DNA from 2 places in the Flexivirga sp. G2 genome. Region 1 is predicted to be linked to the other one. Evidence: riboswitches for the same ligand, from Rfam matches in the RefSeq annotation. Region 1 holds a riboswitch; the other holds the start of a gene.
What was found. A riboswitch is a leader RNA that binds a small molecule or an ion and turns the genes downstream of it on or off. The one in region 1 is predicted to bind ZMP and ZTP.

Region 1 (8,129 bases):
CGAGGACGGGTCCTTCCGGCCCCGCTCGATCTCGGAGAGGTACTGCGCGGAGATCCCGGCCCGCTGCGCGGTCGTGGTGATCGTGCCGCGGCGTCGCAACCGGATCGCCCGCAGCTGTGTGCCGAGCACTTCCCGCCAGAGGGGCTCGACCGTCGAACGCTGCCGGAGCTGTCGCACGTCACCCATGACTCGACGCTAGCCCCGATGCCCGGTGCCGCCCAACGCTTTCTGCTCAGAGCAGAAGCGGACCGATGCCGAATGACGGCTTCTTCGCCGAGTGACGGCCGTATCCGACCGTCACTCGCCGAGGAAGCCGTCATTCGGGATGGGCGGGGGTGGCGCAGAGGGCTGGGTCGGTGGTGGTCGACGTCGCGGGCGTGTTGTCGTGGTGCCCGCCTTCCGGCTCCCGCACCGCAGGCACCAGCGCGAGGGCGACGGTCGCCGCGGCGCCGACCGCGAAGAGGGCGTGCAGCACGCCGACATGCTCGCCGAGAAGCCCGAGCAGCGGCGGCCCGGCGAGGAAGGCCGTGTAGGCGACCGTGCTGATGACCGAGATGCGGGCGTGTGCATGCCGTGGGTCGTCCGCTGCCGCACTCATGCCGACCGGGAAACCCAGCGAGACGCCGAGGCCCCAGACGACGACTCCGGCATACGCCAGCGGAGTCGGACCGAGGACGACGGCCAGGCAGCCGACGATCGCCAGGCTGAAGCAGACACGCAGCACCGGCACCCGCCCGTAGCGGTCGAGGAGTGCCGTGCCGGCAAGGCGCCCGATCGTCATGAAGGTCAGAAAGGTTGCGAACGCTAGAATTCCGGCCCACTTGGGCACGTGGTGGCCCTCGACGAAGCCGAGCGACAGCCAGTCGTTGGCCGATCCCTCGGTGAACGCGGCGATCAGGGTCACGACACCGATCAACAGGACTCGCGGGTCGGTCCACGCGCTGCGGCCGGTCGGCGCGGGGCCGGAGTCCGCGGCGTTCTCGACCGACTCCTTGCGGCCGTCGGACAGCGTCTCGAAGTACTTGGCCCGCCAGATGGCGACGGTGCCGATGGCGATCATGACGACGACCAGATGCACCCACAGCGGTACGTGTATGGCGGTCAGGCCCGCCCCGATCAGCGCGGCCAGCACGGTGCCGCCGGAGAACATGGCGTGGTAGCGCGGCATGATCGATCGTTGCTGGCAGCGCTCGACGACTGTCCCCTCGAGGTTCATCGCGACGTCCCACGGTCCGATGCCCATGCCCGCGACGAGCAGACCGATCACCGTCAACCAGACGAGGTGCGAGGTGATGGCGACGGTTGCCAGCAGGTAACCGGTGACGGTTGCGAGGGCCGCCACACGGACCGTGACGCGGCTGCCGAAGCGGCCGATCACCCAGCCGGCGAGCGGCAGTCCGCTGACGCTGCCGATCGATCCGGCGAGCAGGAGCAGACCGAGCTGTCCGGTCGTCAGGTGGAGCAGCGACTTCACGTCGGGCAGTCGGGCGGCGAAGGATGCGAATGCCGCGCCGTTCAGCACGAACAGCACCGCGACCGAGGTCGAGACGCGCCGGACCTGTGCGGGGTCGGTCTGCGGCGTCTGCGCGGTGGGGAGCTTGTCCACCATCACCATGGGTTTCCTTCGGAGGAGCTTTTCAGTGGCTTGTCGAATCGATTCGATCGAATCGATTCGATAGTCTGCTCCACATGTCTGTGGGAGGTCAAGCCGAGCACTCGTCCGGCGGACGCGTGACGCTGCGTGACGTCGCGGAGCGCGCCGGTGTCGCGATCTCGACCGCATCGCTGGTCTTCAGCGGCAACAAACCGGTCGCCTCGGAGACGGCCGACCGGGTGCGTGCCGCTGCCGAGTTGCTGGGGTATGGCGGGCCGGACCCGATGGCCTCGTCCCTGCGACACGGGCGCAGCGGTGTGATCGCCGCGGTCGTCGAGCGACGCATCCTGCACGCGTTCCGCGATCCGTACGTCGTGTCCGTGCTCGACGGACTCTCGCAGGTCGTCGGGGAAATGGGATACGGGCTGTTGCTGCTGCCGGATGCGGCTGAGGGGTATGGCGACACCGGCCCTCAGGTGTCCCGTGTGGCTGCAGACGCTGCGGTTTTCATGCTGTGTGGTGACGAGAACAACGTGTTGGCAACGCAGTTCGCCGCTCGTGGCGTTCCGGTGGTGGGCACCGGTGCGCCGGCGGGTGCCGACATACAGGTGACGGCTGACGAACGTGCGGCCTCCCGTGAGCTGGCGCAATTACTGCACCGGCTCGGGCATCGCCGGGTGGACCACGTGATGATGCCGCTCCGGTGGGGCGGCACGACCGGACGGCGAACCATCGCCCAGGTCCGCGCGAGCAAGTTCCCGGACACGCGGGAGCGGGCGATCGGTGTGCGGGAGGTGTTCGCCACGGCGACCCTCATCGAGGCGGAGGAGCCCGACTTCGACTCGGGCTACGCGGCAGCGACGCTGCTGCTGGAGAGTGACCAGCCGCCGACCGCGATCGTCGCCCAGAGCGACCTGCTGGCAGCCGGGGTGGTGCAGTGCGCGGTCGACCGCGGCGTGCGCGTCCCCGAAGACCTGTCGGTCACCGGGTACGACGGGGTCTCGCTGCCGTGGTTTCCGAGAACGCTGACCACGATCGACCAGCACCCGATCGAGAAGGGCAGGGCTGTCGGCGAGGTGGTGCGTGCCCTGCTCGCCGGTGAGGACGTCTCCGATGTGCTGGTCCCGGTGACCCTGCGCGAAGGCGATACGACCGGTCCCGCGCCGAAGGGTCGGTAGGTTTCGCCGAACGGCTCCAGCGGGCGCTCGGCTAAACTGGGTCCAACACGACTGGCGAAGGTGGGGCACCACCGGGGAGTGTGAGTTCGTCGTATCGCCCGCCTGGGTGCGACTCCGATCGATTCAAGGAGTCCCCGGATGTCTGGTGCACAACTACTGGACGGCACTGCCGTCGCGCGTCGAATCTTCGCAGAGACCGCCGACCGTGCTGCGGAATTCGTTGCGGCACAAGGGCGTCGGCCGTGCCTCGCCACCGTGCTGATCGGTGACGACCCCGCGTCGCACACCTACGTGCGGATGAAGCAGCGGCGCGCCGGCCAGCTGGGGCTCGAGTCCCGTCGTGTGCAGTTGCCGTCGGACACCACCACGGAACAAGCGGTCCAGGCGGTCCGCGCGCTCTCCGCCGACGACTCTGTCGATGGCATCCTCGTGCAGCACCCGGCACCAACCCAGGTGGACGAGCTGGCCGTCTTCGAGGCGATCGCTCCGGACAAGGACGTCGACGGCGTCACCATGCACAGCTTCGCGGCAATGGGCCTGTCCGCCAACGGATTCCATTCCTGCACGCCGGAGGGGATCGTCCGGCTGCTCGATGCGTATGACGTGCCGCTCTCGGGGCAGCAGGTGTGCGTTGTGGGACGCAGCGCGATCCTCGGCAAGCCGGTCGGGCTGCTGCTGCTCGCCCGCGATGCCACGGTCACCTTCTGCCACTCACGCACGAAGGATCTGGCGGCGCAGGTCGGTGTCGCCGACATCGTCGTCGCCGCAGTCGGACGGCCCGAGCTGATCCGGGGTGCGTGGATCAAGCCGGGGGCCGTCGTCGTCGACGCCGGCTACAACCCGGGCAATGTCGGCGACGTGGAGACGGCGGCTGCGGCACAGCGGGCGTCATACATCACACCGGTGCCCGGTGGCGTCGGTCCGATGACGATCGCGGTGCTGATGGAGCAGACCGTCACCGCGGCGGAACGGCGAATCTGCTAGATCCTGCTCGGCAACTGGTAGGCAGTCGTGTGGCGCGGTTCGTAGATCTGGATGTCTTCGGTGCCGGGCACTGCGACGTCGACGGCGATGCCGTAACCGCGGTCTTCCGGCTCGCCCCGGAGAGTCGCACCACGGCCGGACAGTTCGCGAACGGTGGCGACGATGTCGTCGCAGACCAGGCTCATCACGTGTTGCGGTGTGTCCCGGCCACGGCCGGGCATCAGCGGGTGGACACCGAGTTCGCTCGGGCCGGTCCCGAAGATGAGCCAGTTGGCAGCATCTTCCGGGGCGTGGCCGGGCTCGGTGGAGGCGGCGTCGCTGACGAACGGCCACTGCAGGACATCACGGAAGAAGGCCCGGGTCGCAGGCGGATCCGACGAATAGATCAGCGTGTGAACTGCTGTGAGCATCCACTCAGGCTAGACCCGTGCGCGCCGAGCCGGACAGAAATCAGGTGCGGCCGAACGGCGACCGCCATACGTTCGAGGTATGCGCGCACCCGATGCCGGCTTCGCCGACCCACGACTGGCGGTCCTCTACGACTTCTTCGATGACGACCGCAGTGACCTCGACGTCTACGAGGCGATCGTCGATGAGCTGGGCGCCCGCAAGGTCGTGGACGTTGGCTGCGGAACCGGTTCTCTCGCAGTGCGATTGGCGGCTCGGGGCAACGTGGTGGTCGGTGTCGATCCGGCGGTCGCTTCGATCGATGTCGCCCGCGCCAAGCCGTATGCCGACAGGGTGACCTGGTTGCCCGGGGACGCCACGCTGCTGATCGATCGCGTCACCGATGCGGACCTGGCCGTGATGACCGGGAACGTCGCACAGGTCTTCGTGGACGACGCGGACTGGGAGCAGACGTTGAGCGCCATACACGGTGCGTTGCGGGAGGGCGGGTGGTTCGTCTTCGAGACCCGCCACCCCGAAGTGCGCGCGTGGGAGCAGTGGACGACGCCACCGGCCGAGGTCGTGCTGCCGGACGGTCGTCGCGGCACGGACTCGATGACGGTGACGGAGGTGGCGTTGCCGCTGGTGACGTTCGAGTCCACACTCGAGCTGGCCGACGAGACGCTGACATCGGTGTCGACATTGCGTTTTCGGGCGCATGCGGAGATCGAGGACGACCTGCGGCGCCACGGTTTCGAGGTCGTCGAGGTACGCGATGCACCGGACCGCCCGGGCAGAGAGTGGGTGTTCTTCGCCCGGACCCACCGCGAGTGAGATCGCCGTGCTGGTCTCGATACGAGCCTTCCCCCGCTGCGCTCCGCCAGGCTCTACTCGACCCGCGCACGTCACTGGAAGTCGCGGGACTTGGTCCGCACGTGAATCGTGAGGTGCTCCAAGCGATCCGCGAGCAGGTTGGTGACGCCGTCCTCGGAGCGTTCGAGTATGCCGCGCACCACCATCGCCGGTGACGCACGCGCGATGCGCCGATAACGATGCCAAACGCCTTTCGAGACAATGACATTCAGGATTCCGGTCTCGTCCTCCACATTGACGAAGGTGATCCCGCCGGCCGTCGCCGGGCGCTGGCGATGGGTGATCACACCGCCGACTTGCACCCGCCGGCCGCTCTGGAACCCCTTCAACTGCTCGATCGGCAGCACGCCGCGCGCGTCCAGGTCCGCGCGGACATGCCGGATCGGATGATCACCGGGGCTGATCCCGGTCGCCTGCAGGTCGTGCATCAGCAGTTCGCCGATCGACAACTCCGGCAGCAGCGGCGGTTGGTACGGCACGCGAACCGGCAACTGGTCACCGCGGATCGACGCCGCCTCTGCTGAACGCCACAGTGCGTCACGACGTGAACCGGTCAGTGCGTCCAATGCGCCGGACAGCGAAAGCGCCTCCATCTGCTCGGTATCCAGCTCGGCGCGGCGCGCGAGGTCCGCCAGATCGGTGAACGGCCCGGACAGATCCCGGGTCCGCACGATGCGCTCCGCGGCAGCCTCACCGAGCGCGGTGATGTCGGCCAGCCCGAGACGCACCGCGTGGTGCCAGTCGCGGCGGTGCTCCTGCCAATCGGGCGCAGCATCGGTGTCGAAATCACCGATCTCCTCCTGCGTGTGGTCGCGCAAGCAGTCGTCGGTGCCGCCGCGTTGGTCCATGGCATCGGGGGAGTCCGGCTCGAGATCGGCGTGCACACTGGAGCGCATCAGGTCCGGCGATAGCACCTCGACACCATGCCGCCGTGCGTCGCCGGTGAGCGTCTGCGGCGAGTAGAAGCCCATCGGCTGGGAGCGCAGCAAACCTGCCAAAAACGCTGCGGGGTAATGCAATTTGAGCCAGGAGCTGGCATAGACCAGCACCGCGAAACTGAGCGCGTGCGACTCGGCGAAACCGAAATTGGCGAAGGCCTCGATCTTGTTGTAGATCTCCTCCGCAGTCTTGGGCGGTATGCCGTTGCGGGCCATGCCGTCATACAGCTTCGTGCGCAGCGAGTCGATGCGCTCGACCCCACGCTTGGACCCCATCGCCCGGCGCAGCAGGTCGGCATCGGCCGGGCTGCAATCGCCGACCGCGATCGCCATCTGCATGAGCTGCTCCTGGAAGAGCGGCACGCCGAGCGTGCGCGAGAGCACCGGCTCGAGCAGCGGGTGCGAGTAGGTGACGTCCTCCTTGCCGGTCCGTCGCCGGATGTAGGGGTGCACCGCACCACCCTGGATCGGACCGGGTCGGATCAGCCCGATCTCGACGGCGAGGTCATAGAAGGACCGCGGCTTCAGCCGGGGGAGAGTCCCCATCTGCGCACGACTCTCGACCTGGAACACGCCGATCGAGTCGGCCCGGCACAACATGTCGTAGACACCGGGCTCGTTGCGGGGCAACGTCTCGATGCGCCACTGCTCGCCGGTATGGCGCTCGACGAGGTCGAAGGTGTGCTGCAACGCGGCGAGCATCCCGAGCCCGAGCAGGTCGAACTTCACCAGCCCCATCCACGCGCAATCGTCCTTGTCCCATTGCAGGACAGTGCGATCCGTCATCCGGGCGTGCTCGATGGGGCACACCTCGCTGACTGGGCGGTCGGTCAACACCATGCCGCCGGAGTGGATGCCGAGATGTCGCGGATAGCCCAACACCTGCGTCGCCAACCCGATCACCGGCGTGGGTATGTCGTGGTCCGCGCTCGCGATCTCCGCACCCCACCGCTCGACCTGCCGGGACCACGCGTCCTGTTGCCCCTGGCTGGCGCCGAGCGCCTTGGCCATGTCGCGGACGGCGTTCTTCGGGCGGTAGGTGACGACGTTGGCGACCTGTGCGGCGTTGCGGCGACCGTAGCGCTCGTAGACGTGCTGGATGACTTCCTCGCGCCGGCCCGAGTCGAAGTCGACGTCGATGTCCGGGGCTTCCTCGCGCAGTTCGGACAGGAACCGCTCGAACGGCAGCTCGTAGAAGATCGGGTCGATCACCGTGATGCCGAGGACGTAACAGACCGCGGAAGCCGCGGCCGAGCCGCGCCCCTGGCACAGGATGCCGTGCGTATGGGCGAACTGCACGATCTCGTGCACGATCAGGAAATAGCCCGGAAAGTCTTTCTTCTCAATGACATCCAGCTCCCGCTCGATGCGTGCGTATGCCGCCTGGTTGTCCCGGGGGTAGCGCTCGGCGGCACCCCGCATGGTGAGCTCGCGCAGCCAGCTCATCGGGGTGTGACCGGCCGGCACCTCCTGGCGGGGGAGTCGCGGTGACGCCGCGCGCAGGCTGAAGGCCAGGTCGTCGGCGATCTCGACGGTCCGCTCGACGGCACCCGGGAAGCGCCGCATGCGTTGCGCCATCTCCGCGCCACTGCGCACGTATGCCGCGCCGTGCACCGGCAACCAGCTGTCCAGCTCCTCCAGGCTGCGCCGCGAACGGACGGCCGCCAGGGCGGTGGCGAGGGGGTACTGCTCAGCATCTGCGTAGTGCACCGCATTGGTCGCGACGGTGAGCGCCCCGGCGGCATCCGCGACACCGGCGAGCCGGTCACAGGTGGCGCTGTCGGTGGGGTCGCCGTGATCGGTCAGCTCGACGAAGACGTTGTCCTTACCGAAAAGGTGCTGTAGAGAACGTAATTCGGCGACTGCCGCGTCATGCCCATGCCGCGTGAGTGCGCTGGGCACACTGCCTTTGCGGCACCCGGTCAGCACGACCCAGTGACCGGCTGCCTCCTGTGCCAGCGCCTGCAGGTCATAGAGCGGCTTGCCCTTCTCCGCGGCGTCGGCGAGCTGGCCGTCGGTGACGGCTCTGGCCAGGCGACGGTAGCCTTCCGCTCCGCGCGCCAGCACGAGCAGATGATTGCCTTCCGGATCGGGTATGCCGTTCTGCGGAGCCGTGAGGCCGAGCGATAGTTCGGCGCCGAAAACCGTTCGTAATCCATAACTCTCGGCCGCCTC
Region 2 (8,129 bases), 110 kb from region 1:
ACACGTGCTGCCGTGGTGGCGTGTCGAGTTCGTCCTCGAGGCGGTGCTCGGCCGTGCGCAGCCGGCGCCACACCAGGACGCCGACCGGTATGGCGGCACAGCAGGCGATGACGCCGGCGACCCACGGGTTCACGCGTGGTCCGACCGGTCCACCGACAGCTGGTCACCCGGCTGCACGCCCCAGGCGGACAGCGCGCCGGCGGCTGCCTCGACCGTGACCGCGGCGCGCAGCCGGGGTCGCGTCATACCGACCCAGGGGCGCAGCGTCGCGACGCGCAGCACCGTCCCGGCCTTGTCGAGGACCGCCACGTCGATCGGGTAGCGCATGCCGACCATGTGCACCGACGGGCAGCGGGTGAGCCAGAGTGCACCGGCGACCTCGTCGGTGCCGAGCAGGCCCTTGCGGCGACTGCGCGCGTTGTCCGCGACGGCGCAGGCACCGACCGGCACCCCGTTGCGCATTAGCCGGTGCGGGCCCGGCCCGAATGTCCTGATCCCCATGGCTTTCCCCTCTTCCGGCGCCACGGTGGGCGCGGACCGAGATTAACCGCCGGCCGGCGTCCGTGGGTGGGTCTGTAGGCCCGACCTGGGCCCGATCTGGGCTCGACCCGGGTGTGACCGGAACCACCGCGCCACCCGGTGTGGATCTGCCGGCCACCGGCGAGTCGGCAGGACGCGGGCCGTCGCGGCGGCGACCATGACTAGCGACATGAGCCTTCTTGATCGCGTTCGCACCAACCTGCCGTCGTCCCTCGCCTCGTCGGACGGACCGCGGGACTGGCGTCAGCTGTCCATCGCGGCCGGGTACGGCGCGGTCGGAGCGGTCACGCTCGGGCTGGTGCTGATCGTTCCGGTCATGGTCGCCTGGGCCGCGGACACGCAGAGCACCACGTCGTGGACCGACGCGTTGACCTTCGCCGGGGACGGCTGGGCGCTGGCCCATCGCGGTCACGTGTCGGTCGCCGTCGGTGCGGCCCACTCGGTGACCTTCGCGCCCCTGATGCTCACCGCGCTCGCGGTGGTTCTGGCCCGGATGGCGGCGAAGGCGATGCTGACCCACCTGTCCGATCGCTCGGGTGCGTGGTGGGAAGGCCCTGCGGCATACCTCGTCGGGTATGTCGTGACCGGCCTGCTGATCACCGGCCTCTCGCTCTCCGGCCCGGCCCATCCGAACCTGCTGACCGTCTTCCCGGGTGCGTTGGTGGTCGGATTCGCGGGGTGCGCGTGGGCGCTGCTGCGCAGCGAGGACCCGCTCGCGGAACACGCGAAGACCTTTGTCGATCAACGCATCTCGTTGTCCACCCGTCGCGCGCTGCGGCCGGCCACAGAGGGTGCGCTGGGTTACCTCGGCATCGGCCTCGTGCTCGTCCTCGTGCTGCTGGTGACGCACGCGTCCGCGATCGGCGACCTGAACGGTCAGCTGCAGCCCGGGCTCCTCGGCGGTGTCGTGCTCTGGGTCGGGCAGCTCGCGGCACTGCCCAATCTGCTGGTCTGGTCGGCCGGGTGGACCACCGGCGCGTCGATGCACATCGGCGCCGTCAGCGTCGGCAGCACGTCGGTCCACGGCGGCCTGCTGCCGATGATCCCGGTGCTCGGTGCGGTCCCCGGCGCCGGTGCGCTGCCGACCGGCACGAGCCTCGCTCCGCTGATCCCCGTGCTCCTCGGCGCCTTCGTCGGCTATCGGTCGCTGGGCAAGCTGACCACCTATGCCTCGTTGAAGACCAAGGCGGTCACGGCCGCACAGGCCGCCGGTATGACGGCAGCCATCGTCCTGCTGCTCAGCTGGCTGTCGACCGCCGGGGTGAGTGGCGGGTCGCTCGACTACATCGGGCCGTCCCTGCTGATCGTGCCGCTGCTGGTGGTCGAGCTGCTGCTGGGCGCCCTGCTCGCCACGCTCTTCCTGCACTGGAAGCGCGCGCTGCGTCGCTGAGTCGGCCGGTGCGCTAGCGTGCGGGCCGTGGTCGACACCCAGCCCGTACCCGTCGTCGTACTCGTCTCCGGCTCCGGCACCCTCCTGCAGGCATTGCTCGACGCCGCGCAGGATCCCGCGTACGGCGTGCGGATCGCCGCCGTCGGCGCCGATCGCCCGGACATCGAGGGTCTGGCGCGGGCGGAACGCGCCGGCGTGCCGACGTTCGTCTGCCGGGTCAAGGACCATGCCGATCGCGCCGCGTGGGACGCGGCCCTGACCGAGCAGGTTGCGGCATACGAACCGGCGCTGGTCGTCTCCGCCGGCTTCCTGAAACTCGTGGGGGAGCGCTTCCTGGAGTCGTTCGGTGGCCGCTACCTCAACAGTCACAATGCGTTGCTGCCGAGCTTTCCCGGCATACACGGCCCGCGCGACGCGCTGGAGTATGGCGTGAAGGTAGCCGGCGCAACGCTTTTCGTCGTGGATGCCGGTGTCGACACGGGTGCGATCGTGGCCCAGTGCGTGGTGCCCGTCGAGGGCGACGACACGGTGGAGAGCCTGACCGATCGGATCAAGGACGCCGAACGCCCGCAGCTTGTCGAGTGGGTGGGCCGGATGGCGCGGGACGGCTTCACCGTCGACGGGCGTCGCGTGCGCGTCGGATAGAATCGCCACACACGACTGGCGCAGGTGGGTAACCACCAGGGAGTGGAGTCGCGTGCATCGATCGCCTGGGTGCACGTCAGTACTGCCAACCCTCCCGAAGGAGAGTCATGTCTCAGGAACAGGGCCGACGTCCCATCAAGCGCGCACTCGTCTCGGTCTACGACAAGACGGGCCTGGAAGATCTGGCCCGCGGCCTGCACGACGCCGGCGTCGAACTCATCTCGACCGGTGGCTCCGCCGCCCTCATCGAGCAGGCCGGCATCCCGGTGACCAAGGTCGAGGACCTCACCGGCTTCCCCGAGTGCCTCGACGGCCGGGTCAAGACGCTGCACCCGAGGGTGCACGCCGGCATCCTCGCCGACACCCGGATCCCCGAACACCTCTCGCAACTGGACGAATTGGGCGTTGCACCGTTCGAACTCGTGGTGTCCAACCTCTACCCGTTCCGCGCCACCGTCGCCTCCGGTGCCACCCCGGACGAGTGCATCGAGCAGATCGACATCGGCGGGCCGTCCATGGTCCGCGCCGCCGCCAAGAACCACCCGAGCGTTGCGATCGTGACGTCGCCCGCGTCATACGCCGCGACGCTCGAGGCCGTCGCCGCCGGCGGCTTCACGCTGGAGGAACGAAAGCTGCTGGCAGCACAGGCTTTCCAGCACACGGCCGACTACGACAACACCGTCGCCAACTGGATGAGCAACGTGTATGTCGACACCAGCGACGGCACCGGCTTCCCCAACTGGTCCGGTGCGACCTTCGACAAGGCCCAGGACCTGCGGTATGGCGAGAACCCCCACCAGGGTGCCGCGCTCTACCGGCACTGGCGCGCCGGTGTCGCCTCCGCCGAGCAGCTCTTCGGCAAGGCGATGTCCTACAACAACTACGTGGACACCGATGCCGCCGTGCGCGCGGCATACGACCACGGCGACCAGCCGACCGTCGCCGTGATCAAGCACGCGAATCCCTGTGGCATCGCTGTGGGTTCGGACATCGCCGATGCGCACCGCAAGGCGCACGCGTGCGACCCGATGTCGGCGTTCGGCGGCGTCATCGCGACCAACCGGCCGGTGACCGTCGAGATGGCCGAGACGGTGAAGGACATCTTCACCGAGGTCGTCATCGCGCCCGACTTCGAGCCGGGCGTCGTCGACATCCTCAGCAAGCGCAAGGCGATCCGGCTGTTGAAGCTGCCGGCAGAAGCCGCCCAGCACCGTGACCCGGTCGAGATCCGCCCGATCAGCGGCGGCATGCTGATGCAACGCATCGACAAGGTCGACGCGGTCGTGCGGGACGAGGACGGCAACGTGACCGGTGGGGACGACGCGGCCAACTGGCGGCTGGTGTCGGGCGAACCCGCCGACGCGGCCGCACTCGACGACCTGCAGTTCGCCTGGCGCGCCATTCGTGCGGTGAAGTCCAACGCGATCCTGCTCGCCTCCGGCGGTGCATCCGTCGGCGTCGGCATGGGTCAGGTCAACCGGGTCGACTCCTGCCACCTCGCGGTCAACCGGGCCGGCGAGGAGCGCGCCCGCGGTTCCGTTGCGGCCTCCGACGCGTTCTTCCCGTTCCCCGACGGGCTGCAGGTGCTCATCGACGCGGGCGTGCGAGCTGTTGTTGCCCCGGGCGGTTCGATGAGGGATCAGGCCGTCATCGACGCGGCGAAGGACGCCGGCATCACCCTGTACTTCACCGGCACCCGGCATTTCGCACACTGAAAAGAAGGAGGGCGGGAGCAAGCTCCCGCCCTCCTTCTTTTCAGTGTCTGTGTTCTTGGGCGCCGTTCCTACTTGTGCGCTGCCGCCTCGACCTTGCGCAGGCGCGCGACCAGCGTCTTCAACAGGGCGGCGGCGATGTCGCCGTCGCCGCGGACCAACGGCATGAAGGCCATGGGGGAGAGCGCGAAGGTCTCGACACCCTCGGGTCCGGCCGTGATCGTCGCCGAGCGTGCGGCCCCGTCGATCATGGACAACTCGCCGACGTAGTCGCCGACACCGATCTGGCCGCGCTCCTCGCCGCCGACGACAACGCTGGCGGAGCCCTGCAGGACGACTCGCAGACCGCTGTCCTTCGCTCCCTCGGTGATCACGTGGGACCCGGGACCGCTGCGGAAGGTCGACCCGCTCTCGGCGATCTGCGAGATCGCGGCCGGGCTGAGCCCCGCGAACAGGTCGATGCCCGCGAGGATCTGCTTCAACTGGGCGCTTGCCATGAAATGAACCCCTTGAAAAGAGAACGATGTAGTTAATTCGATGTCGGCACAGGAAGCTTGGGATGCGTTGGCGGTTGTAGGGAGCTTGCGACTCGCAACGCCGACGCAGAACAAGCCTCGATGCACACCCGTGCGGTAACCGAGCCAACTTAGCAGCGCGGCGCAGGCTGCGCCGGGCAGATTCGCCGACCGATACGTTTCCGGAATTCGTCGGTGCCGCGAGGTAGGTTCGCACCGTGACGACGTGTGCTCGCTGTGGTGCGGAGCTGACCGCCGGGGCGCGGTTCTGCTCGTCCTGCGGCGCTGCCGCGGCCCAGGGCGCACTGCAGGCGCCGGTGCGTAAGCACGTGGTCATCCTCTTCTGCGACATCGTCGGTTCCACGACCCTGGGCGAGTTTGCCGACCCGGAGGCGCTGCGGGAACGACTCGGCCGCTATTTCCAGGCCGTGTCGAAGGTCATCTGGGAGCACGGCGGCACGGTCGAGAAGTTCATCGGCGACGCGGTCATGGCGGTCTTCGGTGTCCCGAGCTCGCGGGAGGACGACGCGATCCGGGCGGTTCGCTCGGCGAGCGCCATACACGAGGCGGTTGCGGAGTTGTCCGCGCGCAGCCAGCAGGAGATCGGCAAGGAGCTGCACGTCCGGATCGGCGTCAACTCCGGCGAGGTGTTCGTGGCGCACCAGCCGGACGGGCAGTTCTCGGTCACCGGCGATGCCGTGAACACCGCACAGCGTCTGGAGGCCGCCGCCGGCACCGACGAGACCTATGTCGGTGACACGGTCGCCGAGCTGGTCCGGGACGAGATCGTGCTGGACGAGGTCGGCGAGATCCTGCACAAGGGCCGCAGCACACCGCAGCGCGTCTATCAGGTCGCCGCCGACCAGAACCGCGTGCTCGCCGTCCGCGAGCCGGCGTTCGTCGGGCGCGAGGTCGAACTCGCTGACCTGGCGACCCTCGCCGATCGGTCCGCCGCCCGCCGGCAGGGCTGGTTGCTGACCTACGTCGGTGATGCCGGCATCGGCAAGTCACGGCTGGTGCGGCAGTTCGTCACCGGCCGGGAGCGGCTGCGGGTGGTGGTCGGCGGCTGTGACGCGATGAGCACCGGCGCCTTCGCGCCGCTCTCCGGCTGGCTGAGCAACCTCGCCGACGACTGGCAGGCGTATGTCGCGGAGCTGCTCGCGGGCGACGCGACGCCCGTGCTGCAACGACTGCGATCAGCAGTCGGTATGTCGGACGCGCAGACCTCGACCGAGGACGTCGTATGGGCGGTGCACGCAGTCCTCGCCGCGATGTGCGAGTCGTCTCCGGTGGCGTCCGTGTGGGACGACCTGCACTGGGGGACCACGGCGCAACTGGACTTCATCGGCAAACTGGCTGCGGCGAGCCGAGCGCTTCCGGTGCTCACCATCTGCCTGGCCCGCCCCGAGCTGTTCGACGTCGCCGCAGACTGGGGCGGCGGCCGCAAGGCGCGGGTCGAGGACGTCGAGCCACTCGACTACAACGAGATGCTGGCCGTGGCCGCGGAGCGGATCGCGTTGCAGGGCGGCGACGTCGCGATCACGGCCGAGGACCTCGTCCAGCGTGCCGACGGCAACCCGCAGGTCGTGCAGTTGCTCGCGCAATCGGCGGCCGCGGGCGGCGCTCTGCCGGCCTCGGTCACCCAGCTCTACGAGTCCGCGCTCGATCGGCTGAACGCCGACGAGCGCTCGATGGTCGAGGCCGCGGCCGTCTACGGGCGTCGTTTCCCGGCCGCTCCGGTCGGTGCCGTCGCGGAGGTCTCGGATCCCGTGGCGGTCCTCGATCGGTTGCGGGAGCGCAACGTGCTCGAGGTCGCGGGCGACAGCGACTACCGCTTCGCGCAGACCGTCTTCATGCAAACCGCCTACCGCACGATGTCCAAACGCACTCGTATCTCACGACATTCGGCTCTGGCGGACTGGGTGGCCGAGCATCGTGACGAGTTGCGGACCGACGCGGTCGCACTCATCGCGTCGCACCGCAAACGCGCGTTCGACCTGTTGGAGGAGATCGAGGGTTCGCCCGCCGAGCGCACCGCACTACGCGGTATGGCGGTCGACGCGGCGCTCGAATCGCTGCTGGCGATGGAGCTGCGCGGCGACCCCGGCCTGCCGGACGGGATCGATCGGCTGCTCGACGTCACGCCGGTGGGCGACGCCCGGCACTTCGAGGCCGCCCACGCGGCCTGGTACCTGCGCAACCGGGTCGAGCCGGAGCGCTGGTTCGGGTGGCTGGATCGTCTCGACGTCGCGATGGCGGACGATCCGATCTGGCAGTCGATGCGGCGGGCACCGCGCAACCTGGCCGCCACCCGCACCGGGGACGTGAGCCTGGAGCAGACCCGCGCCGAGACGCGGCAGATGCTGGACCGGTTCGGCGACGCGGCCGACCCCCTCGCCGTCGACATCGTGTCCAACCTGCTGGCGCAGGCCGAGGCCGATCTCGGCAATTACGCCGCCTGCCACCGGATCTGCGTCGCCGGGATCGTCCGCGCGCAGCGCGCCAACCGGACCTACATCGAGCGCATGTGGCGCAGCTTCGACATACAGGCCGCCTACATCGGAACCACGCCGCTGCCCGAGGTGATCGCCGACGCACGCACCCTGCAGGGCATGGTGTCCGGGCAACGACAGCTCTGGCGGACCACCACGTCGGTGCTCGCGGGCGCGCTGGCCGGCACCGGCGATCTCGACGGGGCGCGGACCCAATGGGCCGCGGTGCAGGCCGCCCATGCGGATGAGTCGGTTGTCGAGCGCACGTTCGACCTGCAGCACTACCCGCAACTGTTGCTCGCCGAGGGCCGTCCGTCGGACTCGGCGCGTTTCACCTCGGAGCTGGCGGCCGGTGCCGGTATGCCGAGCTTCGCCGCGAATCTGCTCGGCGGCGCGGCGCGGGACGCGATCTTCGCGGGCGACCTCGCCTTCGCGGTGGACTGCTGCCGCAAGCTCGTCATGGTCGAGCTGCCGTCCACCATGGCGTTCCTCGAGGACGCCAACGCCGCCTTCATGATCGCGGTGCAGTGTGCGTTGCGCGGAGACCGGGTCGGCGCGCTGCACCAGATCGAGTTGAATGCCCGCATCGAGCGACCCGAGGAGAACCCGCTCGACGCCGCCTTCCTGCACGCGATGACGGCCATCATCGAGCAACTGCTCGGGGACGGGTCTGCATCGCGCGCCGCCGCGGACCGCGCCCGCGACATACTGACCGAGAAGGGCGTGACGGCTCTGGTGCCGCAGGTCGACACCTGGGTGGGCAACGCCGACCAGCTGCGCGCGACCGCAGCTTGAGCTCGTTTACGCCTTCGACCGGAAGGGCGCGGTCGCGCTG

Region 2: another riboswitch for ZMP and ZTP. It lies ahead of purH (bifunctional phosphoribosylaminoimidazolecarboxamide formyltransferase/IMP cyclohydrolase); the one in region 1 lies ahead of ACZ50J_RS17495 (bifunctional 5,10-methylenetetrahydrofolate dehydrogenase/5,10-methenyltetrahydrofolate cyclohydrolase).

The regions. Positions count from the first base shown of each region.
Region 1 is NZ_AP039675.1:3,607,422-3,615,550, reverse strand. It holds gene ACZ50J_RS17510 (helix-turn-helix domain-containing protein) at 1-186, opposite strand, end outside; gene ACZ50J_RS17505 (MFS transporter) at 317-1,609, opposite strand; gene ACZ50J_RS17500 (LacI family DNA-binding transcriptional regulator) at 1,690-2,772, shown strand; ZMP/ZTP riboswitch at 2,810-2,887, shown strand; gene ACZ50J_RS17495 (bifunctional 5,10-methylenetetrahydrofolate dehydrogenase/5,10-methenyltetrahydrofolate cyclohydrolase) at 2,911-3,756, shown strand; gene ACZ50J_RS17490 (VOC family protein) at 3,753-4,166, opposite strand; gene ACZ50J_RS17485 (class I SAM-dependent DNA methyltransferase) at 4,246-4,977, shown strand; gene ACZ50J_RS17480 (error-prone DNA polymerase) at 5,049-8,129, opposite strand, start outside.
Region 2 is NZ_AP039675.1:3,493,661-3,501,789, reverse strand. It holds gene ACZ50J_RS16955 (prepilin peptidase) at 1-133, opposite strand, end outside; gene ACZ50J_RS16950 (DUF192 domain-containing protein) at 130-501, opposite strand; gene ACZ50J_RS16945 (cell division protein PerM) at 710-1,930, shown strand; gene purN (phosphoribosylglycinamide formyltransferase) at 1,958-2,575, shown strand; ZMP/ZTP riboswitch at 2,577-2,653, shown strand; gene purH (bifunctional phosphoribosylaminoimidazolecarboxamide formyltransferase/IMP cyclohydrolase) at 2,683-4,290, shown strand; gene ACZ50J_RS16930 (cyclic nucleotide-binding domain-containing protein) at 4,359-4,784, opposite strand; gene ACZ50J_RS16925 (adenylate/guanylate cyclase domain-containing protein) at 5,021-8,089, shown strand.